3 regions of the Lysinibacillus sp. JNUCC 51 genome follow, and region 3 is predicted to be linked to each of the others. Evidence: riboswitches for the same ligand, from Rfam matches in the RefSeq annotation. Region 3 holds a riboswitch; each other region holds the start of a gene.
What was found. Region 3 has a riboswitch for S-adenosylmethionine ahead of JNUCC51_RS22380 (Na+/H+ antiporter NhaC family protein). Riboswitches for the same ligand answer to the same signal wherever they lie in the genome.

Region 1: another riboswitch for S-adenosylmethionine. It lies ahead of JNUCC51_RS16405 (methionine ABC transporter ATP-binding protein); the one in region 3 lies ahead of JNUCC51_RS22380 (Na+/H+ antiporter NhaC family protein).
Region 2: another riboswitch for S-adenosylmethionine. It lies ahead of JNUCC51_RS09735 (O-acetylhomoserine aminocarboxypropyltransferase/cysteine synthase family protein); the one in region 3 lies ahead of JNUCC51_RS22380 (Na+/H+ antiporter NhaC family protein).

Annotation. Positions count from the first base shown of each region.
Region 1 is NZ_CP065545.1:3,407,234-3,417,637, reverse strand. Features, by position in the region: gene JNUCC51_RS16415 (MetQ/NlpA family ABC transporter substrate-binding protein) at 234-1,082, opposite strand; gene JNUCC51_RS16410 (methionine ABC transporter permease) at 1,170-1,838, opposite strand; gene JNUCC51_RS16405 (methionine ABC transporter ATP-binding protein) at 1,828-2,856, opposite strand; SAM riboswitch class I at 2,942-3,046, opposite strand; gene JNUCC51_RS16400 (thioredoxin family protein) at 3,111-3,413, opposite strand; gene JNUCC51_RS16395 (toprim domain-containing protein) at 3,430-3,771, opposite strand; gene gcvH (glycine cleavage system protein GcvH) at 3,957-4,337, opposite strand; gene JNUCC51_RS16385 (arsenate reductase family protein) at 4,599-4,955, opposite strand; gene JNUCC51_RS16380 (acyl-CoA dehydrogenase FadE) at 5,733-7,517, opposite strand; gene JNUCC51_RS16375 (acetyl-CoA C-acetyltransferase) at 7,639-8,811, opposite strand; gene JNUCC51_RS16370 (3-hydroxyacyl-CoA dehydrogenase/enoyl-CoA hydratase family protein) at 8,865-10,404, opposite strand, start outside.
Region 2 is NZ_CP065545.1:2,014,848-2,025,251, forward strand. Features, by position in the region: gene JNUCC51_RS09725 (homoserine dehydrogenase) at 1-721, opposite strand, end outside; gene JNUCC51_RS09730 (hypothetical protein) at 1,643-2,029, opposite strand; gene JNUCC51_RS09735 (O-acetylhomoserine aminocarboxypropyltransferase/cysteine synthase family protein) at 2,425-3,726, opposite strand; SAM riboswitch class I at 3,844-3,956, opposite strand; gene JNUCC51_RS09740 (glycerol-3-phosphate acyltransferase) at 4,251-4,883, shown strand; gene JNUCC51_RS09745 (DASS family sodium-coupled anion symporter) at 5,068-6,549, shown strand; gene scpC (succinyl-CoA:acetate CoA-transferase ScpC) at 6,792-8,312, opposite strand; gene chrR (class II chromate reductase ChrR) at 8,601-9,332, shown strand; gene JNUCC51_RS09760 (hypothetical protein) at 9,540-9,965, shown strand; gene JNUCC51_RS09765 (hypothetical protein) at 10,029-10,404, opposite strand, start outside.
Region 3 is NZ_CP065545.1:4,633,539-4,643,942, reverse strand. Features, by position in the region: gene JNUCC51_RS22405 (ABC transporter ATP-binding protein) at 1-908, opposite strand, end outside; gene JNUCC51_RS22400 (VOC family protein) at 1,470-1,895, shown strand; gene crcB (fluoride efflux transporter CrcB) at 2,869-3,231, shown strand; gene crcB (fluoride efflux transporter CrcB) at 3,228-3,557, shown strand; gene JNUCC51_RS22385 (hypothetical protein) at 3,588-3,935, shown strand; SAM riboswitch class I at 4,185-4,291, shown strand; gene JNUCC51_RS22380 (Na+/H+ antiporter NhaC family protein) at 4,369-5,661, shown strand; gene JNUCC51_RS22375 (antibiotic biosynthesis monooxygenase family protein) at 6,328-6,639, opposite strand; gene JNUCC51_RS22370 (ArsR/SmtB family transcription factor) at 6,731-7,417, shown strand; gene JNUCC51_RS22365 (DMT family transporter) at 7,454-8,341, opposite strand; gene JNUCC51_RS22360 (response regulator transcription factor) at 8,505-9,176, shown strand; gene JNUCC51_RS22355 (sensor histidine kinase) at 9,176-10,404, shown strand, end outside.

The DNA of each region.
Region 1 (10,404 bases), 1.2 Mb from region 3:
TACCCTTTCAGACTTCAAAAAACACTATTTTGATTCAGCTTGTCGCCTCATCCTGATGAGAAACTGTTGATTTGTCCCGGAGATTGACGAGGAGATTGAAGCCAAGAGCCACCCAAGCTCCAACTCGGATTGAACATCAACCTTTGTTAATCGATACGCAATTATTCTTTAGTCGACAAACAAAAAGGATATGTAAGCTGTCATACTTACATACCCTTTTTGATAAATATTAATTATTTAACTGGTACAACTGAGCCTTTCCACTCTTCAACAATGAAGTCCTGGATCTCTTTAGATTTTAATACTTCTACTAATTTTTTAATTTCTGGTTTTGTTTCATCACCAGCACGTACAGCGACAATATTTACATAAGGAGATTCTTTATCTTCAAGAGAAATTGCATCTTTCAATGGATTTAAGCCGTTATCGATTGCAAAGTTCGAGTTGATTAGAACTGCATCACCTTCATTATTTTCGTACATTTGTACAAGCATTTCAGGCGCTGTATTTGCATCGAATTTTAAGTTTTTAGGGTTTTCTGCAATATCTTTTATTTCTGCTGCTGTTTTATCAACACCATCTTTTAATTTAATTAAGCCCTTAGCTTCTAACAATGAAAGCATACGACCGTGGTCTGCAACTGAGCTAGAAAGTAAAATTGTTGCACCCTTTGGAAGATCCTCAAGAGATTTATATTTTTTAGAGTAAATACCGATTGGTTCAATATGAATAGCACCAGCATTTACAAAGTCATAACCATTTTCTTTCATGCTAAGCTCTAAGAAAGGTAGGTGTTGGAAGTAGTTCGCATCAAGTTCACCAGAATCTAAATGTTGGTTTGGTAATACATAGTCTTGATATGTTTCAATTTTAAGATCGATACCTTCTTTAGCTAAAATTGGTTTTGCTTTTTCCAAAATAACAGCATGTGGTGTATTAGAAGCACCTACTGTTAATGTTACATTTTCTTTGCTTTCACCAGCATCAGATGATGAGCTTTTCTCTTCTTTTTTACCAGCACCACAAGCAGCTAGAGCTAGTACTAATACAGATAACAATAATCCTGTTAATAACTTCTTCATTTTATTACTCTCCCTTTTTTCTTATATGTTAGCGGTATAAAACCGAGATAACCTCTTTTTTGTGAGCAAGCTCCTTCACTACAATTTTTAGCGTTTATCTGTTTTGGCTGTAATTAAGTCGCCAATCCATTGAATAATAAATACTACTATTAAGATTAATATAGTCGCCATTAATGTTACATCTGTGCGATTACGTTGGAAACCATCTAAGAATGCTAAGTTTCCTAGACCCCCTGCACCGATAATACCTGCCATTGCAGTATAGCCAACAAGTGCTACAGCCGTTACAGTAAGACCAGAAATAAGCGCTGGTAAAGATTCCGGAATTAATACTTTCCAAATAATTGTTGACGTTTTGGCACCCATTGAACGAGCTGCTTCAATAACACCTTTATCAATTTCACGTAAAGCAATTAATACCATTCGCGCATAGAATGGTGCAGCTCCAATAATTAATGCTGGTAAAGCCGCGTCTGCGCCACGAATCGTGCCGAGTAAAAATTTCGTAAATGGAATTAATAAGATAATCAAAACGATAAATGGAATCGAACGGAAAATGTTAACGATTGATCCTGTTAAAAAGTTCACAATTTTATTGGCCCATAGTTGGTTGGGACTTGATAAAAATAATAAGATTCCAATCACTAATCCAAGTATAAATGTGATGACCGTAGAAATTGTTGTCATGTACAATGTTTCATACGTAGCGTCCCACATTTTTTCCCAGTCGACATTCGGAAAAAGACTAGTTAGCATTTGCAATCACCTCCGTTTGTACTTCGACTGTATTTAAGTAGCTAAGTGCAGCAGCAACATTGGCCTCTGAGCCATCAATTTGCACAATAAGTGTACCGTACGCTCCATTTTTCGTTTGCGAAATATTTCCATGTACAATACTTACTTCTACATCAAACTGTTTCACAAGATGTGAAATGACAGGCTGCTCTGTTTTTTCTCCTACAAAGATTAGCTTAACAAGTTGTCCCTCAGGATAATTTGCTTTAATTTGTGCCACAGTTTCCTGAGTTTCCTTCGTATCTGTAATTTGAGAAACGAATTTTTTCGTAATGGCTGCTTGTGGAGCTTGGAATACTTGTAATACTTCACCACGTTCTACAATTTCTCCAGCTTCCATAACCGCTACACGATGACAAATTTTACGAATAACATGCATTTCATGTGTGATTAACACAATCGTTAGACCTAATCGTTCGTTAATATCGACAAGTAGATCAAGGATAGCATCCGTTGTCTCTGGATCGAGTGCGGATGTGGCCTCATCACATAACAATACCTCTGGATTATTAGCAAGTGCACGAGCGATACCTACCCGTTGCTTTTGTCCCCCTGATAGTTGTGATGGATATGCTTTATCGCGCCCTTCCAAACCAACTAGTGTAATCAATTCTTTCACACGTGCTTCACGTTTTGCCTTTGGAACACCTGCGATTTCTAGTGGGAAAGCGATGTTTTCCGCAACAGTTCTAGACCAAAGTAAATTGAAATGTTGGAAAATCATACTGACCTTTTGTCTAGCATCTCTGAGCTTCTGCCCCTTTATGGATGAAAATTCCTGATTGTTAACAGTCACCGTACCAGAAGTAGGTTTTTCTAAACCGTTTAACAAGCGAATCATTGTACTTTTACCAGCGCCACTATAGCCAATAATGCCAAAAATTTCTCCTTTATTAATGGAAAGGTTGACGTCTTTGACTGCTATTAATTCGCCATTCGCGGTTTTGTATTTCTTCGTAATATTTTGAAGATTGATCATAGCGAATTCTCCTTTTCTCATATAAAAAACCCCTTCACTTAATAGATAAGTAGAAGGGGTCACGTAGCTTATACGTTAGACCGTTCTCTCATCTTTCAAAGATAAATCTTTGGGTGATTTGGCACCTTTTCACGATTGTGATGGTTGCCGGGCTTCATAGGGCACTTCCCTCCGCCGCTCTTTATAAGAGTTCGATATATTTATTGTTTTTTTAATATATTTGTTACTTTACCACGCGATTAATATTCAGTCAATTAGTTTTTTAATAATTCGTATAAATATGGTACGGATTGAAAGGCATAAACCTTTTCTGTTACTTCTCCGCCTTCACATACGAGTAAACATGGTACACTTTCGATTTTATTATCATAAGCTATTTGCTCTATAAAATTAATATTCGCTTTTCCGACCTGAAGCTGTGGCAGCAATTGTTCAACAACCATCATCATTTTCGATGCAACTGCACACGTTCCACACATTGGTGTATATAAATAAAAAGCAGCCTTTTCACCTGACTGGATAACCGCGTTCCACTGCTCTTTTGACCATTCTTCCATCTTTTTTCACGCAACCTTACAAAATATATTCATTATGGATTGAGAAATGCGCACGAAGCAATATCGCCGCTAATACTTTCCTCGGAGTTGTCTCAACTTCCTTATATGTTGGCATCGTACGTAAATGCTCAGCCTCTGGATAATGTCTGTCCATTAATGCCCGTAGCTTATTTCCCGATGTATCTGCATCAAAAAATGTATAAAGCTCGCAACCCTCATACGGATCGAGTAGCTCTTCTAATTGATGCACACCAATTGTTCCATTTGTACAAAGTATTTTTACGTCTTCATTTAAAATAGGTTCAATTTGAAGTTTATCCGATCGGCCTTCAACAATTAAGCATTTTCCCTCGAACATCACGCCACCCCCATTTAGACATATCCCTTATATTCATTATATCAATAAACTTTGTCGTTGATACAGTTAGACACCTACTGATAAGGGAATATACTTGCATTTACTTCACCAACTATAGTGGAAGAATGAATGAAGATAATAAAAAACGTCGGTAGTTTCCGACGTTTTTCTATTATTGGCTTGTCTTATTCAGCAATCATTTCTTCGTATTGCTCAGCTGTCATAAGTTTTTCAACTTCTGATGCATCAGCAGGCTCTACAACGATCATCCATGCTTTTTCATATGGTGATTCATTAACGAATTCTGGGCTATCTTCTAAATCTGCATTTACTTCAACTACTGTACCTGAGATTGGTGCATATAATTCAGAAACTGTTTTTACAGATTCTACGCTACCGAATGGATCATCAGTTTTGATTTCGTCTCCAACTTGTGGAAGTTCAACGAAAACGATATCTCCAAGTTCAGCTTGTGCGAAATGAGAAATACCGATACGTACTTTACCATCTTCTACTTTTACCCATTCGTGCTCTTCAGAGTAACGTAAGTCTTTAGGTGTGCTCATGCAAAAAACCCCTCCATAAATATGTAATATATTCACTTTCAGTGTGCCATACTTCTTGCATAAAAACAAGCAAGAATCAATTATATCTCGGCATAATTGTGTTTGGATTCGGCTTTGTTTTTGCACAAAGAACTCTTTCCGATTCCGTGACATCCGCCGGAGGCTTTAACTTCTTTCAGCGGTTGTTTGAAAAGTGACTTATAACCGTATTCATCTCACCAACTATAGAGGTGGGAGACTGCTTAAACAAGTTAAAAGTGGTTATTTCCAAGCTTGCTCAAAATCTGATTCTTTAAACCCTAAAGTAACTTTTTTTCCATCGGTTACAATCGGACGTTTAATCAACATACCATCTGATGCAAGCAGTTCAAGCTGCTCCTCTTCAGTCATTTCAGCGAGCTTATCTTTCAAGCCAAGCTCACGATATTTCATACCAGAAGTATTAAAAAATTTCTTTAAAGGTTGTCCACTAGCTTGCCATAAGTTTGATAATTCGTCCTTTGTAGGTGGTTGTTCGACAATGTGTACCTCTTCGTATGATACCCCATTATCATTTAGCCATTTCTGAGCTTTTTTACAAGTAGTACATTTCGGATATTGAATTAGTTGAATCGTCATTTATAGGCTCCTCTACTATCATTTTTAGGAACTACATTTTCAGTGTATCCCTCATTTTCTGTAGTATACCATCATAACTGTTACGAGCCAAAATGAAACTCATCATATTAAAATGTGGGGTTGATTTCGTTCCACGCTGGGCGCTTTCCTGTGGGCTAGCGTTTAGCCGCTTCCTCCGCTTCGCTTCGTGTAGACGAAACCCTTTTACTATAAAACAAATGTCAGAGGTTGCTTACTTTGCGTATTAGTTGAATGGAGAAGACTGCGCGACAAAGGATTCACACACAGTTTGTGTATGAATCTTTTTTTGCTCTTTTGCAGGTGAATGTCGATAAAATTCATAAGTTGGGTGATAAATCGTGAAAGTTGGTCGATAAATTTCAAAAGTTGGTCGATAAAACGTAAAAGTTGGTAGATAAATTTTAAAAGTTGGTAGATAAAACTTAAAAGTGTTGGCTAAAACCATCACGTCCTGTGATAACGCCTTCGAAACCAACATCCTGCTGTTGCTGTCGCTTCGTTGCACTACGCATTCGCACAGAATGGCCCCCTGTCGCTACGTTAGCACTTCGCTTTCGCGCAAAAAACACCTGTTGCCCCAAGCGGCTCTTCGTACCCCCCTAGAAAACTTTGCTCTGCGCGAAAGCGAAGCGTCAGCGACAAAAGCCCCAGCCTGGAACGGAAATCACCCCCTCATTTTGCAAGATCTATACTTTTATTTCCAACAAAAAAACCTAGCTATCTCTTCTATTCGGATAGCTAGGTTAGTCTGCAATATTAAACTACAAATTTTTCTGCTTCAATTAATTTAACAGAAGCTTCGCGTTTCTTCGCGATTAAGTTGTATGGGTTGTTGCGAGTTAACTTACGTAGCGCAGACAATGTCATGCGTGCAGCGTCGCCGTCTGCTGAAGCAAGAATCGTATCTTTTGCTTCTTTTTCGATTTCTGCAAACGCTTCTTGGCAGAAGATTTGAGTGTATAGTAATTTTTGATGAGCTTTTTCAGCACCGTCACGAGCGATTGCTTTTTCTGTACGTAATACAGCTGATTCCATTGCGAATAGTTGGTTTGCGATATTAGCAATATTCACCAATACTTCTTGCTCTTGATCAAGCTTCGCGCCGTAGCGTTGTGCCGCTAAACCTGCTGCTAAAACAGCAATTTTCTTCGCATTTTTCACAAGATATTTTTCTTGTGCTAGAGGCTCTGTGCCTACATCCTCAGGCATTAGCATAAGTAGCTCCTGTTGTAAGTTTTGAGCAACTTGTAGCAATGGCAATTCACCTTTTAACGCCTTTTTCATAAATGTACCTGGTACAATCATGCGGTTAATTTCATTAGTACCTTCAAAAATACGGTTAATACGTGAATCGCGATAAATACGCTCTACTTCATATTCAGCCATAAAGCCGTAACCACCGTGTAATTGAACCGCTTCATCTGCAATGTAATCTAAAGTCTCAGAACCAAATACTTTAGCAATAGAACATTCAATTGCATACTCAGCAATTGCACTAGCTATAACTTTCCCTTGCTTTTGCTCATCTGGGCTTAGCTGACTTAAACGGTCTTCAAATAAACCTACTGTACGATAGTTTAATGACTCAGACGCATATAATTGTGAAGCCATTGTCGATAATTTTTCTTTTGTTAGATTGAAATCTGACAGCTTCGTTTTAAACTGCTGACGTTGGTTTGTGTATTGAATGGCTAGCTCTAATGCACGCTTTGAGCCACCAATTGTTCCAACACCTAATTTATAGCGACCGATATTTAAAATATTAAAGGCAATAACGTGTCCGCGACCTATTTCACCTAATAGGTTTTCTACAGGTACTTCTGCATCTTCAAGGATTAATGTACGTGTTGATGAAGATTTGATACCCATTTTTTTCTCTTCTGCGCCAACAGAAACGCCATTGAAAGCACGTTCAACGATAAATGCCGTGAATTTATCGCCATCGATTTTTGCATAGACAACAAATACATCTGCAAAGCCTGCATTTGTAATCCATTGCTTTTCACCATTTAAAATATAATGTGTCCCTGCATCATTTAACTTCGCAGTAGTTTTTGCACCTAATGCATCAGAACCTGAACCTGGCTCTGTTAATGCGTAAGCAGCAATTAATTCACCTGATGCAAGCTTTGGTAAATACTTTTGCTTTTGCTCTTCATTTCCGAAAAGTACGATTGGTAAAGAACCAATACCTACGTGTGCACCATGTGTAATAGAGAAGCCACCAGCAACAGACATTTTTTCTGCGATTAATGCAGAAGAAACTTTGTCTAATCCTAGACCTTCATATTCTTCAGGTACATCTGCACTTAGTAAGCCGAGCTCACCAGCACTTTTTAGAAGACGAACCGAATGCTCAAATTCATGGTGCTCTAAATTTTCAACGACTGGTAACACTTCATTTGCTACATACTCTTCAGTTGTTTTAGCAATCATTTTATGTTCATCTGTGAAATCTTCTGGTGTAAATACACGATCTAATTCCACATCTTCAATAATAAATCCGCCGCCTTTAATGAAATCTGTTGTTTTTTCTGTCATTCTAAATTCCTCCCTATATATCTATTTTTAATAGCTTTTAATCCCCAATATATAGAAAAGCTTGGAGTACTTTGTTCGGAGGCAACCGAAAACGCTGCACCCCAAGCTGATCTAGCAAAAATTATAGAAGTTCAAATACTCCTGCAGCACCCATTCCGCCGCCAATACACATTGTCACGACACCATATTTCTTACCTTGTCGTTTTAATTCATGAATAAGTTTTAGTGTTAAAATGGCACCAGTCGCACCCAGTGGGTGACCTAGGGCAATTGCTCCACCATTAACATTTACTTTGTTTTGGTCGATGCCTAAATGACGTACGACTTGTAAGGATTGTGATGCAAATGCTTCGTTAATTTCCCATAAATCAATGTCATCAATTGATAACCCTGCAATTTCAAGTGCTTTAGGTACTGCCACGATTGGTCCAATACCCATCACCTGAGGAGGTACACCACCAACTGCAAAGCCTAAAAACTTCGCCATTGGTGTAAGCCCTTGCTTTTCTGCTTCCTCACGATCCATCACTAGTACTGCCGCTGCACCGTCCGAAGTTTGAGAGGCATTACCAGCTGTAACACTGCCCTTAACATGGAAGGCTGGACGAAGCTTCGCTAAACCTTCTACAGATGTACCTGGACGTACACCTTCATCCATGCTAAAAGTGAATTTTTTCACCTGTGGCTTGTTGTTGTCATCTACATAATGCTGCTCCACTTCGATTGGTACGATTTCATCATTGAACTTACCTTCTTTAATCGCTTTTTCTGCAAGCTCATGTGAACGCACAGCAAATGCATCCTGATCTTCTCTACTTACATCGTATTGGCGTGCCACTTCCTCTGCTGTGTGCCCCATCCCCATATAATATTGAGGAGCAGTTTCTGCTAATGTTGGGTTTAAGCGAGGTGTATTACCTACCATTGGCACCATACTCATAGATTCGACTCCACCTGCAAGAATTACCTTAGAATGTCCTAGCATAATACGCTCTGCTGCAAAAGCAATTGCTTGTAAACCTGATGAACAGAATCTATTAATTGTTTGTGCTGGTGTTGTATCTGGTAACCCAGCTAGCGCTCCTATATTACGTGCAACGTTCATGCCTTGCTCAGCTTCAGGCATTGCACACCCTAAAATTAAATCGTCAATCGGACCTTCATAGCCTGCTCTTTTTAATGTTTCTTTGACAACAACCGCTCCAAAATCATCTGGTCTAACTGTTGCTAAAGAACCCTTCTTCGCTTTTCCAATTGGAGTTCGTGCTCCTGCTACAATAACGGCTTCACGCATCGTATTAATCCCCCTTTGTTTCATGTGCAAGTATGGTTTATTCAGTCTTAAAATCAGTTACGCAGTGGTTTGCCCTTTAAAAGCATGTGCTGCATTCTTTGTTGAGATAAAGGTTCTGCAACTAAGCTTAGGAACGCCTCACGCTCAAGGTTTAATAGGTATTGTTCATCTACTAATGTGCCATACGGAACTTTACCACCAGCAATGACATACGCTAATTTTTTAGCGATTTTTAAATCGTGTTCACTAATATAGCCTGATTCAAACAATCCTTGCGCACCGATTAATAGCGTACCGTAGCCTGATGCACCGACTACAGGAACTTTCGTAGGTACAGGTGGTTGATAGCCTGCCTCATAAAGCGCTAGTGCAGCTTGTTTTGCATCATATAGTTGGTGATCTGGGTTAACAGAAATCCCATCAGCAAAGTTTAAGAAGTTATTTTCACGTGCTTCTTCGCCAGACGTCGAAACTTTTGCCATCGCAACTGTTTCAAATACTTTATTAGCAATATGTTGATAGTCTACCTCAACGCCATTTGGTAGCCCTTTGATGAATTTTTGGTAAAGTGCCTTATTACCTCCGCCGCCAGGAATTAATCCTACGCCAACTTCTACTAAGCCCATATACGTTTCCATTGTTGCTTGAATATGTGCAGCTGGTAAGCAAACTTCTGCTCCTCCACCAAGTGTCATAGCAAAAGGCGCCGCCACAACAGGCTTACGAGAGTATTTAATCTTTTGCATTGCATCTTGGAATGCTTTAATAACAAAATCTAGTTCAAAAATATTATCATCCTGTGCTTCTACTAAAATCATTCCTAGATTTGCACCAACACAGAAGTTTTTCCCTTGGTTACCGATGACTAAGCCTTTATAGTTAGCTTCTACTTCATCGACTGCAAAGTTAATCATTTGAATAATGTCTAAGCCAATTGCATTTGATTGGGAATGGAATTCAAGTAAGGCAATTCCGTCACCTAAATCTATTAAGCTAGCACCTGAATTTGATTTGATAACACCGTGCTTTTTCTTATAGCGTTTTAAGTTAATTTCCTTTTCATTAACTGGTACTTTTACGTATTCAGAGCCATTATAATACGCTAGGTCGCCGTCAATTTCCGAATAAAAAGTTTCAAAGCCGCTTGCTAACATATCTTTAACAAATGCTGGCACCTCACGACCCTCAGCCTCCATTTTAGCTACTGACTCTTTGACGCCAATTGCATCCCATATTTCAAATGGCCCTTGCTGCCAACCGAAGCCCCATTTCATAGCATTGTCAATCGCAACAATATCATCAGCAATTTCACCGTGTAGCTGTGCAGAGTAAATTAGCGTTGGAGCGAAGATACCCCATAATAACTCTCCTGTACGATCCTTCGCATATGTTAGTGCTTTTACTTTATTGGCTAACCCACGAGTTTGTTTTGCCATTTCAATAGAAGGTGTTTTTAATTTTTTTGCTGGGCTATATTCTAGTGTGTCTGGATCAATTTCAAGGATTTCTTTACCTTGCTTCAAGAAGAACCCTTGACCTGATTTTGCTCCTAGCCAGCCGTTTGTAACCATTTTCTGTAGGAATTCTGGTACT
Region 2 (10,404 bases), 2.5 Mb from region 3:
TTTCACATGCTTCTTTTACTTCCTCTGCCGAAATACTATCAATACCTACTACTTCGACGTCAGCCCAGTCTGGTTGCTCTCCAAATGCCAAAGCACTTAAAATCATTAATTTTTTAAAGGCATCCTGTCCTGAAATATCATTATATGGATCTGCCTCTGCATAACCTAAATTTTGCGCCTCTTTTAATGCAGTTTCGAACGACCAGCCCTGTGAACGCATTTTCGTTAAAATATAGTTGGATGTCCCATTTAAAACACCCTGAATACGACTAACATCATTGACAAGCAAAATATTTTTCATCGTTTTAATAACTGGTACACCGCCAGCAGTTGTTGCCTCAAAGCCTACAAAAACACCGTTTGCTTTTGCAAGATCCTGTAGTTCCAAGCCTCGTTTTGCAAACATTACTTTGTTAGCTGTGATGACATGACATTTATGTTCAACAGCGCGCTTTAAATAAGTAAATGCTGGCTCCTCATTGACGATCGCCTCAAAAACAACCTGCATACCTGGTTCCGCTAAGACTTCATCCATACTAGTTGTCATTAAATGTGCTGTGCCTGGTACACGTTCACGGCTAGCATCTGTAACTAAAATTTTTGCTACCTCTAGCTCAATTCCTAATTTATTTTTAAGCTCTTCACGCTTTTCGTTTAATATATGGTAAATTCCTTGACCTACCGTTCCAAATCCTAATATAGCTGCCTTTATAGTTGCCATTGTTGTTATTCCCTCCAACTTACATTCCGCAGTTTCATTAAATTTATTTCGTCTCAGCTTAATTCGTACAGATTTTGAATTGTGCGCCGACTTTGCAAAGCAGGTCAATTTGTCGTGTTTCTAACACTTCGTTTTCAAACAGATATTTAGTCATGTTGTTTCACTCTCGCTACAAAAAATATTCTGAATGAAGATACAAAGTCCGTGAAACAAACAAATTCAAATAATTCAAAATTCAACTTAAAGAAAATTGTAACGCAAATACATACATTGTACAAGAAAAATCTTTCTAGGAAGGACATTTGTTTTCTGCAGACGTGCAAAGGAAATCGTTTTCATTCCTTTTATTATATGATTTTTACACTTAAATCTATAATAATTGAACAAATTTTGACGGATCTTTATCAATTATGCCTCGATATAATTGCGTCCGGGATCGGCTTTGTGCTTAGGCCTGCAAATGTTCTTTGTGCGAAAGCGAGGCGACAGCAAAAGGGTTTTAACTGCGCGAAAGCGTAGCGGCAGCGGCAACACAGCACGATGTTGGTCACTCAGTCGTTGCCACAGGACGTGGCGTTCTTAGACTGAGTTCCTTTATTTCAGTGGATGTTTGCAACCTCGCTGAAAAGTACGTAAATACGCATTCATCTCACCACATATAGAGGTGAGAGACTTTTGTAACTGCGCTTCTATTACAAATACACCTGTAACTGACACTTTGCTTTCGCTACATAAAACATTGCTGAAAAAAGTTAAAAACAAATGCCTTTCTTCTATTATATATATGTATGTAAAGACATTCATAAAAATTGTTCTTTTTAAATATATTAATTAAAAATTTTTCAGTATATCTACTACCATCTAATTAAAAAACTCATTCCCTGTAGCAGCAGAGAATGAGCCTAAATATATGAGGGTTAATTAACTAGCGTTGGCTAGCAATTTATAACGATATTGTGTTAAAGCTTGTTGCACCAGTCTTACTTCCTCTTGCGTAAAATTTGGTATTGCATACGTACGTTCAACTAATTGGAAAGTGCCATATTTTAAATAATACTCTGTCGCTGGTAGAGGAATATGACTCGCTCCATAGCTTTCATAAGCTTCGAAAACTTCTTTTATTGTATAGCTTTCCTCTTTGACATCAACAAATTCCTTATAAGCTGAATGTCCAAAGATCTCTTGCCATTTACGCTCAACTGACGCAAGTATGTTTTGAATGGACATGTTGTTCACAAACACATGACCTTCATTTAGCTCATAAATAAGATAAGATGCAATGTTTTGCGCACTATACACATTTCCCATTTAAAACACTCCTTTATGATCAGTTTTGTAGATAAGAGTAGTTACTGGCTGAGTAACTACTCCTCTTCATATATATTCAAAAGTGGGGGAGCACTTATGAAACTAATTTAGTTTGAGTATTGATTGAAAAACACTTTACCGATCTACCAGTAGGCGCTTTAAATTGATTCTAGGTTGGTAGCTTTTCGAACACTTTTCTTATTTCCTAGTATAAAACAAGGAATTAAATAAGTCAATAATACTTATAAAATTACTAGGTATTGATTTTATAAAATTTCAGTTACTTCACCAAATGAGGTGAGCGGATGATGTAGCAACGTTTGACGCATTACCAAATGAGGACAATCGAATGAGAAAATACGTAAACGCTACAACATTAGCCAATGTATTTTTTATTAAGCTTCTACTTCTTGTTGTGAAGCTGTTACTTGTTCAATTGCTTGTTCTAAATCTGCAATAATGTCCTCTACTGCCTCTAAACCGATGGATAAGCGGATGAGCGACTCAGTTACACCAGTTTGGATTAGCTCTTCAGCTGATAGTTGCTGATGTGTAGTAGATGCTGGATGAATAATTAATGATTTAGCATCCCCTACATTTGCTACGTGCGAGAATAATTTCACACTATCTATTAATTTACGCCCTGCTTCACGTCCACCTTTAATACCAAATGTAAGCACTGAACCGAAGCCATTTTTCAAATATTTTTTAGCTAAATTATAAGTAGGGAAATCTTCTAAGCCGTTGTAATTTACATATTCCACAGATGGGTGGTTTCGTAAATATTCAGCTACCGCTAATGCATTTTCATTGTGTTTAGGAATACGCAAATGAAGCGTTTCTAAACCTTGTAATAAATTAAATGCTGCATCTGCACTTAATGTTGGACCAAAATCGCGTAGTAATTGCACGCGCAGTTTTGTGGCGAATGCTGCATCTGCTGTGTCAATACCATAACGCAAACCGTGATAAGAAGCATCTGGCTCAGTAAAGCCTGGGAAACGTCCACGAGTCCAATCGAACTTTCCTGCATCTACTACAACGCCACCTAAAGTTGTTCCATGACCACCAATCCATTTTGTTGCGGAATGAACAACGATATCTGCACCGTAGTCAATTGGTGTAGAGCCATATGGTGACGCAAATGTGCTATCAATAATTAATGGCAAGCCATTTTCATGTGCGATATTTGCTACTGCTTCAATATCTAGTACCTTTAAACTTGGGTTACCGTAAATTTCAGCGAACACGGCCTTTGTTTTATCAGTAATAGCAGCACGGAAATTTTCTGGATTTGTTTCGTCTACAAAAATTGTTTTAATTCCGTAGTTTGGTAGTGTATTTGCGAATAAATTATAAGTACCTCCGTATAAAGAGCTACCTGCAACAATTTCATCGCCTGCCCCTGCAAGATTTAAAATGGAAAATGCGATAGCTGCTGCACCTGATGAAAGTGCTACTGCTGCTGTACCGCCTTCTAATAAAGCGACACGTTTTTCAAAAACATCTACAGTTGGGTTTGTAATTCGTGTGTAAATATTACCGGCTTCCTCTAAAGCAAAAAGACGTTGCGCATGAGCAGTGTCTTTAAAAACGAAAGCCGTTGATCGATATACCGGTACTGTTCGTGATCCTGTTACCGGGTCTGGCTCTTGCCCACCGTGTAACAGCAATGTTTCAGGTTTAAACTTTGTCATTGTATACCTCCAAATGGTTATTTTTTTACGATGGTACCGGAGATGAGGAGGATTTTTTCAGTAGAAAACAAAAACCCTCTTCAGCTAAGAAGAGGGTCGCGGTTGCAAGTTTTCCTCCCCTTATCTGCCAGATCCAATAAGAATCTGTAGGAATTAGCACCTTAGCAAGTTCGTCACTTACTGGTTGCCGGGCATCATAGGGCCTATCCCTCCGCCGCTCTTGATAAGAGTATATGAGATTCAATTTCCATCGTTGTTACACAGTATAAACATAGACTTTTTCTCTGTCAACACTAAAATTTTATTTTTTCCGAAACTTCTGTCTGCTTTTTTACGTATTACGAACGCATACACTATTTTAGTATTTACATAGCCTATCACCAAAACATGGGGTTGATTTCCGTTCCGACCAAGCACTTTTCTGGGGGCGTCCAGTCTCCACAACAATCAACTTCAGAGCATATGTTATAACAAATGTCATTTCTAACTTTTAGTGATGAGCTTATTTGGAAAGGAGGACTTTTATGATAAAAGCCGTTATTATTTTTCTTCTTGTTGGTTATTTGATTGGCTGTATTCACGGCTCTAAAGTTGCTCAGTTTTTATCCGGAGTTGATTTAAAAAAGACTGGTCATGGCAATGCTGGTGCCTCTAATGCAACACTTTCCCTTGGCTGGAAATACGGCATATTAGTTGCACTAATCGATATCGGTAAAGGTGTCGCAGCAATAATCGGTGCACAAGCTTATTTAGCAGATATAACACAATTAACAGAAGTACAAGTTTGGCTCTTCACCTATATTGTAGCTGCCGGTGTCATTCTAGGTCATAATTTCCCATTTTATATGGGCTTCAATGGCGGCAAAGGAACTGCCTCAATCATAGGGATATTACTCGCGATTGATTGGAAAATTTGCTTATTCGCACTCATTTTATTTGTTATTTTTTCTTTTGTGACAAATTATTTAATTGTCGGTGTACTTGAATTTTATCTCGTTTTTTGTACAGTCACATTTTTATGGATTCCTGGAACAGTCCCGACGATTATAGCTCTATTACTTTTTTGTATAGCAATCATTTTGCATATCGAAAATATTAAGCGCTTAATGCTAGGAACTGAGCCTAAAGTGACTTCAGCATTCAACAAGAATAAATAATATCATTTTCGTCTTTTCTATGACCGTATATTTTCTCGTAACTGCCTGTTATTGCTATAAATAGAGGGTATTTCACACAGTAGTCTTTTTACAATAAATTGACAAATTAACTTTCTTAATAAAGCATTTTACTAGCCGATGTTATAGAAAATTGCAGTAATGTTTGTAGAAAGGATGAAAAAGTATGTCTACTTCTGAACAAGCAAAACCGAAACGTAATTTAAAGCCACTCTGGATTGCATTAGCGTTCGCATCCCTAATCATCATAACTTTTTTACCGAACAACGGCGATTTACCTGTAGCTGGACAACGAGCTTTGGCTATTTTAGCTTTCGCGGTCATCCTTTGGGTTACAGAAGCAGTTTCCTATCCCGTTAGCTCTGCCATGATTATTGCTCTCGTTACAATCTTACTAGGGTTAGCTCCGTCAATGGACGATCCAACGAGAGTACTAGGAACATCGGATGCATTAAAACTGGCGTTAAGTGGATTCAGTAACTCTGCAGTTGCACTAGTAGCCGCAGCTCTTTTCTTAGCAGCAGCCATGCAAATTACGAATTTACATAAACGACTTGCGCTATGGATACTTTCACTAGTAGGAACAAAAACGAAAGCTATTGTTTTCGGTGCTATTTTAGTATCTATTGCACTCGCATTCTTTGTTCCTTCTGCTACTGCACGTGCTGGCGCAGTTGTGCCAATACTACTTGGAATGGTAGCAGCATTTGGTTTACCACGTGATAGTCGACTTGCTGCTCTACTTGTCATTACATCTGTGCAAGCTGTCTCTATTTGGAATATCGGTATTAAGACGGCAGCAGCTCAAAATATGGTCGCTTTAAACTTCATCAAAGAACAGTTTGGTGTGGATATTTCTTGGGGTGCTTGGTTACTTTATGCTGCCCCCTTCTCAATCATCATGTCAGTCGCTCTATTTTTCATTATGATTACACTAATTAAGCCTGAAACAAGCAATATTGAAGGTGGTAAAGAAGTAATCAAAAAACAGCTTGCGGAACTTGGTCCATTAAAAGCTCCCGAAATTCGATTGATCATAACATCGGTAGTTTTACTATTTTTCTGGGCTGCTGAGGGCAAACTTCACCCGTTCGATACGACAACGGTCACAATCGTTGCAATTGCTATTTTATTAATGCCAAAAATTGGAGTCTATTCATGGAAGCAAGTTGAATCACATATTCCCTGGGGTACAATTATCGTCTTTGCTGTAGGAATTATGCTAGGAACGGTCTTGCTTAATACAAAAGGTGCATCGTGGTTATCTGATAAAGTATTCGGTTCACTCGGTTTAGATTCTATGCCAATTCTAGCAACAATTGCGCTAGTTACTCTATTTAATATTCTTATTCATTTAGGCTTTGCGAGTGCAACAAGCTTAGCATCTGCACTTATACCGGTATTTATCGTTTTAGCCTCAACATTAACGACTAATGTCGATCAGGTTGGTTTCGTTATCGTACAACAATTCGTCATTAGCTTTGGCTTCCTCTTACCTATTAGTGCACCGCAAAATATGCTTGCCTATGGTACTGGAGCCTTTACAACAAAGGATTTCTTAAAATCTGGTATTCCATTAACGATTATTGGATACATCTTAGTTCTTCTATTTTCCGCAACGTATTGGAAATGGATTGGATTACTGTAAGGAGAAGGGATCGTCACCATAACGTGTGGTCGATTTCCGTTCCGGCTGGGCGCTTTCCTGGGGCGTCCGATGACCCCAAGGAGTCACCCAGCCTCCACTCCAAACAACTAACATACATGACATATGTTTTTATTAATGTCATCCACAACTTTTGATGATGAGCTAGAAGAAGCTGTTATTAAAACAACAAAAAGCCTTGAAGGAACAGATTAATTGTCTCCTTCAAGGCTTTCATTACTTTATTATTTCGATAAAGCAGGGTTCTTCATCGTACCATTTTTTGCGTAATTCACATGCCATGAGAGTGCTTTTTCTAGATTGTGTGGCGTATGGTGTCCACCTGTTGCTTCATTGGCATCGTTAAAATACTTCCATAATTGCTCACGATAATCCGGATGTGCGCAGTTATCAATAATGAGCCCAACCCGCTCTTTTGGAGCAAGGCCACGTAGGTCTGCTACCCCTTGCTCTGTGACAATTACGTCTACATCATGCTCTGTATGATCTACATGCGAAACCATTGGAACAATACTAGAAATATTTCCGCCTTTCGCGTAAGATTTTGTGACGAAAATACCTAATCTCGCATTACGTGCAAAGTCCCCGGAGCCGCCGATTCCATTCATCATTTTTGTGCCAGAAACATGCGTAGAATTTACATTCCCATAAATATCTACTTCTAGTGCTGTATTAACAGAAATTAACCCGAGTCGGCGAATAATTTCTGGTTGGTTAGAGATTTCTTGCGGACGTAATACTAGTTTATCTGCATATTTTTCGAAGTTACCATAAACTTGGTTTCCAACTTCCTCTGAAAGAGTAATAGAAGTAGCAGATGCGAAGTTTACCTTCCCTGCATCAATTAATTCGAATACCGCGTCTTGCAATACTTCTGAATATACTTCTAAGTTCTCAAACTCAGAATCTTTAAAGCCTAATAAAACGGCATTTGCTACTGAGCCTACACCTGATTGGATTGGTCTTAAGCTTGTTGTTAAACGACCTACTTTAATTTCTTCACGTAGGAAGTTTAATAAATGATTGGCCATAATATCTGTTTCTTCATCTGCTGGAACGATCGTTGATGGCGCATCTAAAATATCTGAAATGACAATGCCTTTTACTTTATCTAAATCTAATGGAATACCAATTATGCCAAGCCGATCGGATACATTTTGTAATGGAATTGGATCACGTTTCCCCTGCGGTCCTGGCACAAAAATATCATGGACACCCTCTAATGCATCAAGCTGAGCTACGTTCAACTCAATGATTATTTGGTCTGCCTCTTGCACAAAAATTGGAGAGTTACCAACTGAAGTTGTAGGAATTAGTAAGCCGTCTTCTGTAATAGCAGCCGCTTCAATAATCGCAAAATCAATAGGACCAATAATACCTTGACGTACTAGCTCCGCATTATGTGATAAATGCGCATCAACGAATGTAATTTCGCCACTGTTGATTTTGTTACGAATACCAGCATCCGCTTGGAAAGGTCCACGTTTACGAATAACACCAGCTTCTGCTAAGTATTGATCAACTTCTGGGCCAAGTGATGCACCTGTATATACATCTACCTTGAAGCTCTCTTTTTTAGCTTTCTCCACAAGTGCAAGAGGTACCACTTTAACATCACCTGCACGGGTAAATCCGCTCATCCCAAGTACCATACCATCCTTAATCCAAGATGCTGCTTCTTCTGCTGTTACAACCTTGCTCCGTAACTGTTCATTACGAAGCTTTCTCGCCAACTTTTCTGCCATTCCTTATTCCTCCATCCCACTTTATTTTTTTATTTTAGATTTCTTCTCGGTTTAACCCTTCTGGTATAGTTATCCAATTATTAGAAATCCAACCAAATAAACCGTTCGTGTATAATTTTAAACTATTTAGAATTTTTAATCTATAACTAACAAAATATTTTATATTACGAGAAATTTTGTGCATTCGTAAATTATCTGAAAATAATTTCAATGTCGGAAAAATTCGATTTTGAAGATAAAGCGTGATATGCTCTTGATATATATAAAGGGGAAAAGGAGATTTTATTAATGGTTAAAGAATTATTACGGAACCATTCTTCGGTTCGTATTTATGATGGAAATCCGATTTCAAAGGAAATTATTGAAGAATTAATTTCTACTGCACAAATGGCTGCTACATCACATTTTGTACAAGCTTATAGCGTAATTTGGGTAACAGATGCGGAGAAAAAAGAAAAATTAGGATTGCTTTCTGGTAATCCTCGTCAATACGAAACTTCTGGTGGTGCCTTTGTCTTCTGCGTAGATTTTAAGCGTCTGCAATCAGCAGGTAAATTAGAAGGCGTAGATATTGTGGCAGATTCAGCAGAAAACGTACTTGTTGGAGTAGCTGATGTATCATTATTCGCTCAAAACTTTGTTGTTGCTGCAGAATCTATGGGATATGGAATTTGTTATATTGGAGGAGTGCGTAATAAGCCTGAAGAAATCAGCGAATTATTCAATCTACCTGACTATGTTTTCCCATTATTCGGCTTAACAATTGGGGTTCCTGCTCGTCGCAATGAAGTAAAACCTCGTTTACCGGTTGCAGCAGTATTACATGAAAATGAATACAATACAGAAAAATACGAGGACCTTTTACCAGCTTACAACGACACAATGGAAGCATACTACAATACTCGCTCATCCAATCGAAAAATTGATAACTGGACAAAGCAAATGGCCGATTTTTTAATTGAACAACGCCGTCCTCATATCAATGAATTTTTAGCAAAAAAAGGTTTCAACTGGAAATAATTTATCAACAAGCTGTGTGGAGTTACTATTGTATGATAGTTCTCCACTTTTTTCATATTCTACATTCATCCTCACTCTACACCTAGTATTTTTGTCCAACACAATATGTTAAATTTAGGTATGAATTAAACAAAAAGACTCTTTCCTTTTTAAACAATTACATTAATACTAATAGATGACCGCTATGTGAAAAGGAGTTATTTATAAATGTCCTATGTCAATAAACATCTTGCTCGTACCCTAGAACAACAACATAAGCGAAGTGTAAGAGGTTTATTTTTAAAAATTCAAGACTTAAATAATGAGTGTACATTATTAAGAAAACGACTTGAACCACATATCGACTTAGCTGTTTATAAAGATGCTATTGATTATGTTAATCAATTCGTTTCTCACACTACTATCCTCAACTTAAAATTTATTACAAATACACAAAATCTAGAGGTCGTTGTGTTACATGCACTTTTATTAGCCCATATATTAGAAAACGAAGATTCTTATCCTTTTGAATATGAACATAATTTACTGCAAGGGTACATTCATGAAATATTTGCGTTAAACGATCATGCAAAAGCACTTTTTACTAATCACCAAGAAAAGATGCTTCACTATATGGAATCTCAACCAACATAAAAAGAGACGATCTTCGTAGCATAGTACTACTAGATCGTCTTTTTTTATTTAGCGATAACTACATTACTGTAATCCTTTAATAATCAGTTTTCGAACTGGTAAGAACTGCTCTCCTGTATCACCATAAGTGAGAATTACATCATCACCTTCTTGCAAATAAATTGCAAGCGGTTCTGTTTCTGAGCTTACTAAATAGTTTTCACCGTTATTTAATAAAAATGATACAACTGTATAGTCTCCGAGACGTTCCTTGTAAACGCGAAGGACCTTTCCACTTACATTTTTCTCTTCCGCATGTGAGCTTCCGTCGACCGTAGTTCCACCGCGACTTAAGGCTGTTTTGTATAATTTTAATGCCTCTTTAGGAGTTGTCGCATATACGGAAATTTCAGGATTTGCCGCAGATACAATGAAATAATTTTGTAAGAAACCATTTGAG
Region 3 (10,404 bases):
TGCATCACATTTATAAGTTCCCCAATTGCAAAAATTGGCCAAACTGCTAGCCCCAAGTAAACATTGAACGTTACAAGCTGCCCAACTGTCATAGCATCAGCCGCCACTAGATGAGCACCATAGCCAAGCGCTACAACATAACTAATTCCAGTACCGACCTTCGTAATCGGCCCGAATAATGCGTTAATTTTTGCGGTATGCATATTTTTTTCATATACAATCTCGCTCATCTCCGCAAAATTTGTTTCGTCCTTTTTTTCTTGTACATATGCCCGTACAACTCGCACACCTGCAACCGACTCTAGAACACTATCATTAAGCTCACCAAAAGCATCCTGCGCCTTCATATAGCGTTCATGCACAATTTTCCCTAAATATTGAATAAGGATGGCCATGATCGGCACTGGCAGCATTGCAAAAAAAGTAAGCTTCCACGAAATCATAAAACCCATGGCAAAAATAATAAAGCCCATATAGATTGTGGAATCAATCAATGTCATAATCCCGAATCCAGCAGTCAGCGACACTGCGTTTAAATCATTCGTCGCACGTGCCATTAAATCTCCGGTACGGTTTTTCTCATAAAACGTCGGTGTCATGCGCAAAAAATGCTCCATAAGGTTTCGACGTAAAATTTTCTCTAGGTTAATGGCCCCTTCAAATAATCTGAATTGCCACACAAAATTAAGGACATAGCCCCCAATCATGATACACACAAAAATCAAAACATACTTCGTTAAAAGAGCTGGTGTCATTTCTCCAGCAGTCAATATATCAATAATTGACCCTAGTAAATACGGTGGAACAACTTCTAAGCCACTTGCTATCATTAATAGCACAACAGCTACAGTATATTGCTTCCAGTATTTTTTAAAAAACCAACTTAATTTACTTAAAACATCAAACATACATTATAACCTTCTTTCTCTAGTGCTGTTAAAGCTGTGCTACCCACTATCCATAAATATCTTGATGAAAATCATTTTTTGTACTTTGTTTCGCATACACATGCACTCCTTTTTTGTTGTCACTACAACCCTTTTTTGCAACAAAAAAGACACATACCCCAAAAAAGAGCATGTGTCTCTTCATAAAAGGCCAGGAGTTACCCATGCCATTTATTTACAACGAAAAATAAAAATGTTAGAAGACATGGACAATGTATGCAGTTGTACTTTGATATGATACTGATAAAATTAACATCGTCATGCCCTCCTTTACTTAAGATTGTTATAGTGTTATTGAAGATTATCACACTTTAGAAATATTTGTCAACCAGCTCACTGTTATTTTTTACATTTTTCAGGAAATAATTAACGCTTTAAAGTATCGAATTGCTAAAAGTGAAAATATGGGGACGATAAGTAAGAACTAAAATTTAGAATTAAAAACTACAACTATTTGTATTGACTTTAACGTCACGTAAACCTTTATGGTTAGTTTGTATTAACCTAAAGGAGGAAATAAACATGCATGAATTTTATCAAATGCCCTTATTTGTAAAGCTAAAAGTAAGAAATATTGAAAAGTCAAAGGAATGGTATGCTAACGTACTAAATTTCAATTCAGTATTTGATTTTCCAGATGCTAACGGAACAACTTCAATGACACATTTGAGAGGAACAAAGTACCAAGATTTGATGTTATTACAGGCTAAAGAAGTCAGCACCTCTGACTCAGTCATTATTAATTTATTCTCTAGTGATATTAACAGTATTTATCAAGCAGCACTAGATAATAAAACGAATATTATTCAACAACCGACAGTTCAACCTTGGAATGCAAAAGAATTAACTTTAGAAGATCCAGATGGTTATGTTTTTACAATAACGGAAAGTGTCGATACCAATAAAGACTTTGATACTGTCATTGACAATGTTAAAGATCAATTATAGCTTCCACTATTTCAGCGGATGTTTGGACACCTGCTGATAAGTTCTGGAAGACCCTATCGAACAAAGCCAGTTCGATAGGGTCCAAATCGATTTATCGGAACAATCTTGAGATTTATCGGAACAAATCTCTGATTTGTCGCCTAACTTCAATTTATTGCTCAACTTTTTTAATTTATCAACTAACTTTTTTAATTTATCAACCAACTTTCTAAATTTATCAACCAACTTTCTAAATTTATCAACCAGCTTCTAAATTTATCACCTAACTTAAATTTATCGTCCACTTCACAAAAAAACAAAGAACCGCTAACCGTCGCTAGCCAAAAAAAGGGAGTTATCCAAGCAGCAACCTGTTATCTAACTAGACTTTCCTCTCGCGAATAGCAAATATAGAGATTTTTGCTCACTATAACAACTATCGGTGTACTAGTAATATGCCAATGCCACAATCTCCGTCCTTAGCAAGTTGAATATAAGTTGAAACGTCGTTTACTGTTTTGAATTTTACTGTGTGCTTTCTAAGGCCCCAGCCCTATAACAATAATAATTATTATTTAGTAATTTATGAATTAGTAGTGGCAGTTTTTCCGTTAACGGGCTTTCCGCATAACGGATTAACCGTTATCAGATTTTCAGTCAACGGTGTAATAGTGTTTGATTACTAAAGAGCTTCTCCTCCTTGTTAGATATATACATATTAAGAGATGATATAGGGACATTAACTACGAAGTAATTTGACAGGAAATATAAGAAATATATTTTTCTAAATCGATAGTTTACTAAAATAGTATTTTAGAAGAAAACATTTGAATCAAGGCTGGTAAAACGGAGTAAAATATAATAAAAAAATCATGTCATTTTAAATTTGATCTCTCTTTGATATATTTGAATCCATATAACTATAGAAATATATCTAAAGTGGGTATCTCATGATACACTTTTTAATATAGAAATTTAATAAGGAGTCTTTACTTTGAAATCATTTTTAGCTGTTGGAATTGGCGGATTTTTGGGAGCCATTTGTCGATATAGCCTTGGTCTAGCACTTTCAAATAACGGTGGTTTTCCATTTGCAACACTTTGCATAAACTTAATTGGTTGCTTTTGTTTAGCATGGCTATTTACAACGTTTACAAAGCGTACTCCTATTATTTTAGGAATTGGTACTGGCTTTTTTGGTGCCTTTACAACCTTTTCGACATTCTCATTAGAAACGCTATTACTTTTACAGGATAGTAAATGGCTACAAGCCGTTCTTTATATTTTAGTGAGTGTATTTGGCGGTTTAGCTTGTGCTTGGCTAGGATTTAAGCTTGCAAAGGGGCGCATCGTATGATAATTATTGGTATCGGTGGATTTTTGGGTGCACTAACAAGATTTTATCTTGGAAAATTGATTGTCCATACATACCCATGGGCAACATTTTTTATTAATATAACAGGTTCTTTTGCCCTTGGCTTTCTATTTGCATTACATCCAAGTGATTGGATTTGGCATTTTATAGGGCTTGGATTTTTAGGAGCCTATACGACCTTTTCAACATTTGGTTTTGAATGTTTGCAACTATTAGAGCAAAAAAAATGGAGACAAGCGATTATTTATATATGCACTACAGTTTTATTCGGTTTACTTTTCGCAGCACTTGGCTTTTTCCTTGTGTAGCAGCATTTATGAGAAACTAGAGGTGATTTTTTGACACAGCCTTCCATCGAACAATTAAAAGCGCTCGAAGCTGAAATTGAACAAACACTAAATACTTTAATCAACCTAGAACTAGAAGAAAACTTTCCAGAAATGAATACACGTTTTGCACAATTGCTTGCAAAGGTTCAAGCAGCTCAGTTAATTGATTATAAACTTGATGTCCTCGTTGACCCACAAGCATTCGCAACAGAAACATGTATTCTACTACAAAGTTTGATAGAGGCAAAGTCTAGACCACATAAAAGACAACGACTTCTAACGCATCGTATGATTTTAAAAATATGGCTGCGTAAAAATCAACGCTTTATGAACGAATTTTTACCACAAATGTTTTAGGCGCTCTCCATTTTAAAGGGCGCCTCCTTTTAAGTTGCAACACTTCTTTTAAATCCCCCTTCAATTGTTATATTAAGTTTTCACAACCGTACTAAAAATTACATTTCCTCTGACCCTTGTTACATGTTCAATTTTCCTCAATAAATTTTTCTGAATATAGCTTTAAAACAAAATTCGAATAAAAATATGTTGCAAATATCGGTTTTTTATTATAATATTTATTATTGTGAAAAAAAATAATATATTTGCTTCTTATCAAGAGAGATGGAGGGACTGGCCCAATGAAATCTCGGCAGCGGAACTTATGAATAAGTTACTGTGCCAAATCCAGCAGGCAAAGGCTTGATAGATAAGAGGAGTGTTTTATAAATATAAGGCCTCTTCTTGTTATCACAAGAAGAGGCCTTTTTTCGTAAAAAAGAATAGACATTTTTTGGAGGTAGACATGAAGAAAGAAAATCCATGGGCGCTCATCCCATTTGTTGTTTTTTTGATTTTATTTATTGGTTCAGGTGTTATTACAGGTGATTTTTACGCCTTCCCTGTCATTGTAGCCATTTCCATTTCAGGCGCTGTGGCTCTTGCGATGAATCGAAAAGAATCGTTTGCGCAAAAGGTTGATATTTTTTGCAAAGGCGCAGGAAATTTAAATGTCATGCTGATGGTTATTATTTTTCTTTTGGCTGGGGCCTTTTCAGAAGTAGCGAAAGGTATGGGGGCAGTGGATTCCACTGTTAACTTTGCTTTATCGGTCGTTCCGCCAAACCTGCTTGTCGTAGGCTTGTTCATTATTGCCTGCTTTATCTCCCTATCAATGGGTACATCGGTAGGAACGATTGTTGCACTAGCGCCAATTGGAGTTGGGATTAGCGGGCATATCGACCTTCCTATGGCTTTAGTAATGGCAGCGATTGTTGGTGGTTCGATGTTCGGTGATAATTTATCTTTTATTTCAGATACAACAATTACTGCCGTTCGCTCACAGGGCGCACAAATGAAGGATAAATTTAAGGTTAATTTTTGGATTGTGTTGCCGGCCGCTATTGTAACGAGCATTATTTTAGGGGTTATCACAATGGGTGAAACGGGACAAGTTGAGCATTTAAGTTATAGTTGGATAAAAATTGTTCCCTATGTTTTGGTTATTATTTTAGCGTTAGCTGGAATGAATGTTTTCCTTGTTCTAGCAACTGGGATTGTTCTCGCTGGGGCTGTTGGTTTAGCGGATGGCAGCTATCAATTAATGAGCCTTTTCCAAAAGATTGGCGAAGGAATGGCAGGCATGTATGAAATGGCATTCCTAGCAATATTAATAGCTGGAATGGTTGAGGTTATTAAGTTTAATGGAGGAATTGACTTTCTACTTCACCTTGCGACACGAAGAATTAAATCGAAAAAGGGTGCTGAATTTGGCATTGCTGGCCTAGTGGGCTTAACTAATTTATCTACTGCCAACAATACGATTGCAATTTTAATTGCTGGTCCGCTTGCAAAAAATATTGCTGATCAGTATGAGATTGAGCCGAGAAAGTCCGCAAGTATATTAGATATTTTCTCTTGTACGATCCAAGGCATTCTTCCATACGGAGCCCAATTCCTGGCAGCCGCAAGTGTAGCCGGCATATCGCCAGTGAGCATGCTACAATACTCTTTCTATCCAATCCTTATTGGAATTTGCGGAATCATCGCTATCCTTATCGGATACCCAGCAAAAAAGACAGCCTGATTTCATCACTTAAATAATATTGATATTACATTAAAATAATCCAATCGTTTTGAGAAAAGATTAATCAAAACGATTGGATTTTTTATTTGGGGTAATTCTGTAAGAACGTTATGAACACCTGCGTTACGTTAATTATCTGATTTGAACCGTCCTATACGGAACCGTACTTACAGTGGTATGAGAGGTCAGGGGTTAATCCCTCTCTCTTTCTCCATGAGCTGAATACGGTTCCGTATTGTTTGTTTGATAATTATATTCGGAATTTCCAAGGGGTTGATGTAAAATAATTGGTAATAAAATTTAATACTTTTAGAAAAGGTAGGTCTTGATGAATGAGCACAGTATATAAATCTTTAATAATCGCAGTAATTGTTGGACTCTTAATTTATATAGTTGAAGATTTTCATTTGAACTTTATCTGGATGTTTTTATTGTTATATGCCCTTTTTACTATAACTAATTCAGTAATAGATAAACTATTTAAAACGAGATGACATTCTTGTATAAGCCTTTATTGATCGTAGGTAACTTTTCTCCATATTAGTTCAGTGATGATTTCATGATACTATAATGTTCATAAGATTTTGATATTATTAGTTTTTAATCGCATAAAACGCTTATGTAATTAACGTTTTTCCATGGTAAAAAATCATCATATTGATACTTTCAATTCTTTATAAAAGAATAATCTTTTATAACTTCACAAATTTCCACATTATATTGCATGTACCATTTTTCTTTTCCGAATTGCTGTGCAACTAGATGTTTTGAATTTTCTCTCCACGCATGAATAGCCTCTAGTGATTCCCAATAGGATACAGTAATGCCCTTCCCTTCAGCATTTCTGGAGCTTTCTACACGGATAAAACCGGGCTGTTTTTGTGCTAGTTCATCCATTACTTCTGCCATTTTGGCATAGCCTTCTCCATCCTCGTCTGTTCTTTGTGATGTGAAAATTACGGCATAATATGTTTTCATAGCTATTTACTCCCACCTTTTTATGTATTATTGTAAACGATAAATACTTATACGAAAATCGAAATATGAAATGCAGAAAGGGTTGTGACGAATGGGTATTAATCCAAATATGGCTGAAATCGCTTCGCTTCTTGGAGAAACTTCTAGGGCTACGATGCTTGCTAGTATGATGGATGGTCGTTTTCATACTGCCAGTGAATTAGCTTATATGGCAGCTATTAAGCCTCAGACTGCTAGCTTTCATCTTGCAAAGTTAGTAGATGGTAAACTTGTTAAAGTAGAGAAACAAGGCCGTCATCGATATTTTCAATTAGCAGACGAAGAAATTGCTCATTTACTAGAATCTTTTTTAGCGATTTCTCCTCCACCCGAGGTACGCTCTTTAAAACAATCTAGCCAAATGAAATTATTACAGGGTGCAAGAACTTGCTATGACCATTTAGCTGGTAAACTAGGTGTTCAATTAACAGAATCATTGCTTAACGCAGGTTATTTAAAACTAGAAGAAAAACAGTTTCTTATAACCTCTGAAGGCGCACAATTTCTTACAGATTTCGGTCTTGATTTAGATGATTTAAAAAGAAAGCGACGATCTTTTTCCCCTGCATGTTTGGATTGGAGTGAACGACGTTATCATCTAGCTGGTGCTCTTGGTCAAGGGATACTTGCACATTTATTAAGTTTGGGTTGGGTGACTCGTGTCCCGTCTATTCGTGCCATTAAAGTTACCGAAAAAGGAAGCACTGGCTTTAAAGAAGTTTTTCAGTTAGATATATAATCGGGCACAGGGCGCTGTCTTCTTTCCGCGGATAGTCTATACTCGACTCTCCGCGGATATTTTTTTAGCGTTAGTTGTAAAATTACGGTTCACTAAGTAAATACCAACAATTATAAACAGCCCTCCTACGACTAACGATGGCTTAAATGGTTCATCTAATAATATCCAGCCTGTTATCACGCCGAAAAAAGGAGCTAAAAACAAAAAGGCACTCGTTTTTCCAGGATCACTATTTTGTAAAAGATAATACCAGCCGGCAAATTGCACAATTGACGAGAAAATGCTAAGCCATAATAAAATGAAAACTGAATGAACATACACAGTAAAAAATGGTTGTTCTAACACGAAACTTGCCAATAAAAGTAATAAACCACCAAAAAGCATTTGATAGGCAGATAGCACCCATGTATCAAATAAAACACCCCATTTTTTAGCCAGTAGTGTCGCAATTGCCCAAAAAACAGCTGACAGAATACCAAAAAGAATTCCGATTTCCCCTTCAATCTGCATACCCATTGTAATCGTAACACCAATTAGCCCCAAGAAAACACCACACCATTGATACAATCGGTAACGCGCTTTCGTAAATATTGTAGCAAATATGACGACAAGCAAAGGATTCGTAAATGTTAGAATAGAGGATTCGCTTGCTGTAATCGTCCGTAGGCTTAAAAAAATACAGCCCATCACACCCGCAGTTTGAAATGCTCCAATAGTTAAAATTTTCATCCAGCCTTCTTTTGAAGTTGGATGAGGTCTTAACGCGAACACGACGACAGCCATCATTATCCCTGCAAGTATAAAGCGAAGTGCAGCCAATAATAGTGGTGATGCATAAGGCAATCCCAATTTAACAATGGCAAATGAAGATCCCATTAAAAATGTCGTTAAAACTAACAATACTGTAAATTTATAAATATTCATTATTTGTCCCCCTATTTCTATATTTAAGAACATTATAGATAGGAAAAACTTCAACTCTTATCGAACTATGGAATACATATAGCGGAGGAAGGAACTTTTTTCAGTTTCATTTCATTTTTTTAGCGTATACTTAGTTGAATATTGTAAATAGGAGGAAGCTGCCTTGAAAATATTACTAGCAGAAGATGATGCACGGTTAAGAAGAAATATCGTTCATATTTTAAAGAAAGAATTTCACCATGTGACTGAAGCGGAGAATGGCCAGGAAGCGCTAGACCATACACATACGGAGCAATATGATCTTGTTATTTTAGATTGGATGATGCCGCACCTTAGTGGAATTCAAGTTTGCCAGCAGCTTCGAAACACTGGGTTCAATGGTAGTATATTAATGCTAACAGCGAGGGACGATACAGAAGACATTATTAAAGGTCTTGATAGTGGCGCAGATGATTACATAGTAAAGCCCTTTAAAATAGAGGAATTGTTAGCTAGAGTTCGCGCGTTACTACGAAGAAAAGATAAAGTGATAGAACAGGTTATCCAGATCGATCAATTACAGCTGAATGTAGATTCTCGTGTGTTTTTGTACAATAATGAAAGTATTGATCTAACTAAAAATGAATTTTTACTTTTGGAGTATTTATTTATTAATAAAGGTCGTGTACTAACTAGAGAACAAATTTGTATTTATATTTGGGGCTACGATTACGATGTTTCGAATAATTCCTTAGATGCTTTAGTCAAGCTTGTTCGAAAAAAAATTGATGATGGTCAATCCAAATCACGTATTCAAAATGTTAGAGGGATTGGCTATAAACTGAGGGAAGACTAATGTTTCATAAAACGAAAAAAAAATTATCCTTTTTGTATGCAACGCTTTACTTATTGTTATTTTCACTATTCGTTATTGTTCTATACTTTTCCCTAGTAAAATTAATGGAAAATCAACAAATAAACGAATTAGAAGACTTTTATGGTAAGCAGGAGCACGATTTCTTTGAACATGTTAATGCCAACACTAAAACTTTAAGCTATGATCCAAATCGCAGTTTTTTTTACTATATTTACACTAAGGATCATAAGTTTGTCCATGGTGACGAATCTTTCAAGGGACTGAAAAATCAGCTTGAAAAAGCGTTTGGCAATAGGAATCCAGATGAGAAGCTCATACAGCATTACGAATGGCAGGAAGAACATTTTCTACTTCTAAAAAAGCCAATTCTCAACAATGATACTGTAGCAGGCTATATTTTCGTTGGTAAATCTGTGACGTCGCAGCATCATTTTTTCCAAATGACAAAGTATTTACTAATATTATTAACTTGTATTTCAACGGTCTTAATCGGTCTACTGGCTTATTATATGGCTGGTAAAGCGATGGTACCTATTCAATGGTCGTTCGATAAACAAAAAAAATTCGTATCCGATGCATCTCATGAATTAAGAACACCACTAAGTATTTTTTATAGTTCACTTGAAATATTAGAAGCTGAGGAAGCTAAGCAATTAAGCCCTTTTGGAAAAGAATTGATTGCAGATTTAAAAGATGAGTCTGAAATAATGAAAGAACTTATAGAGAAACTTCTGTTCTTAGCACGACACGATCAGCAGCAGGTCTCCATTCAAAAAGAACTTATACAGTTATCAACTTTACTCAAAAAAGTGAGCACGAAATTCCAAAGGATTATGCCTCCTGAGATACAGTTTTCTTCCGAAATTCAAGAAAACATCGAGCTGCTTGGTGATGCTTCAAAGATACAAGAGCTGCTCTATATTCTATTAGACAATGCGATACGATATACAAATAATGGAGCAATAACACTGACCCTTTTAAAAAATAGAGATTCTGTAAAAATTACTGTTGCTGATAGCGGCGTGGGTATGACTGAACAGGAATTACCTTTAGTCTTTGAGCGATTTTACCGAAGTGATGCGGCTCGTCAACGCAACGGCACTGGCTTAGGTCTTGCCATAGCAAAAGCAATAGTGGAGCAACATGATGGAACAATTTATGCGACAAGTAAAGTAGATCAAGGAACTACATTTCATATTGAATTTCC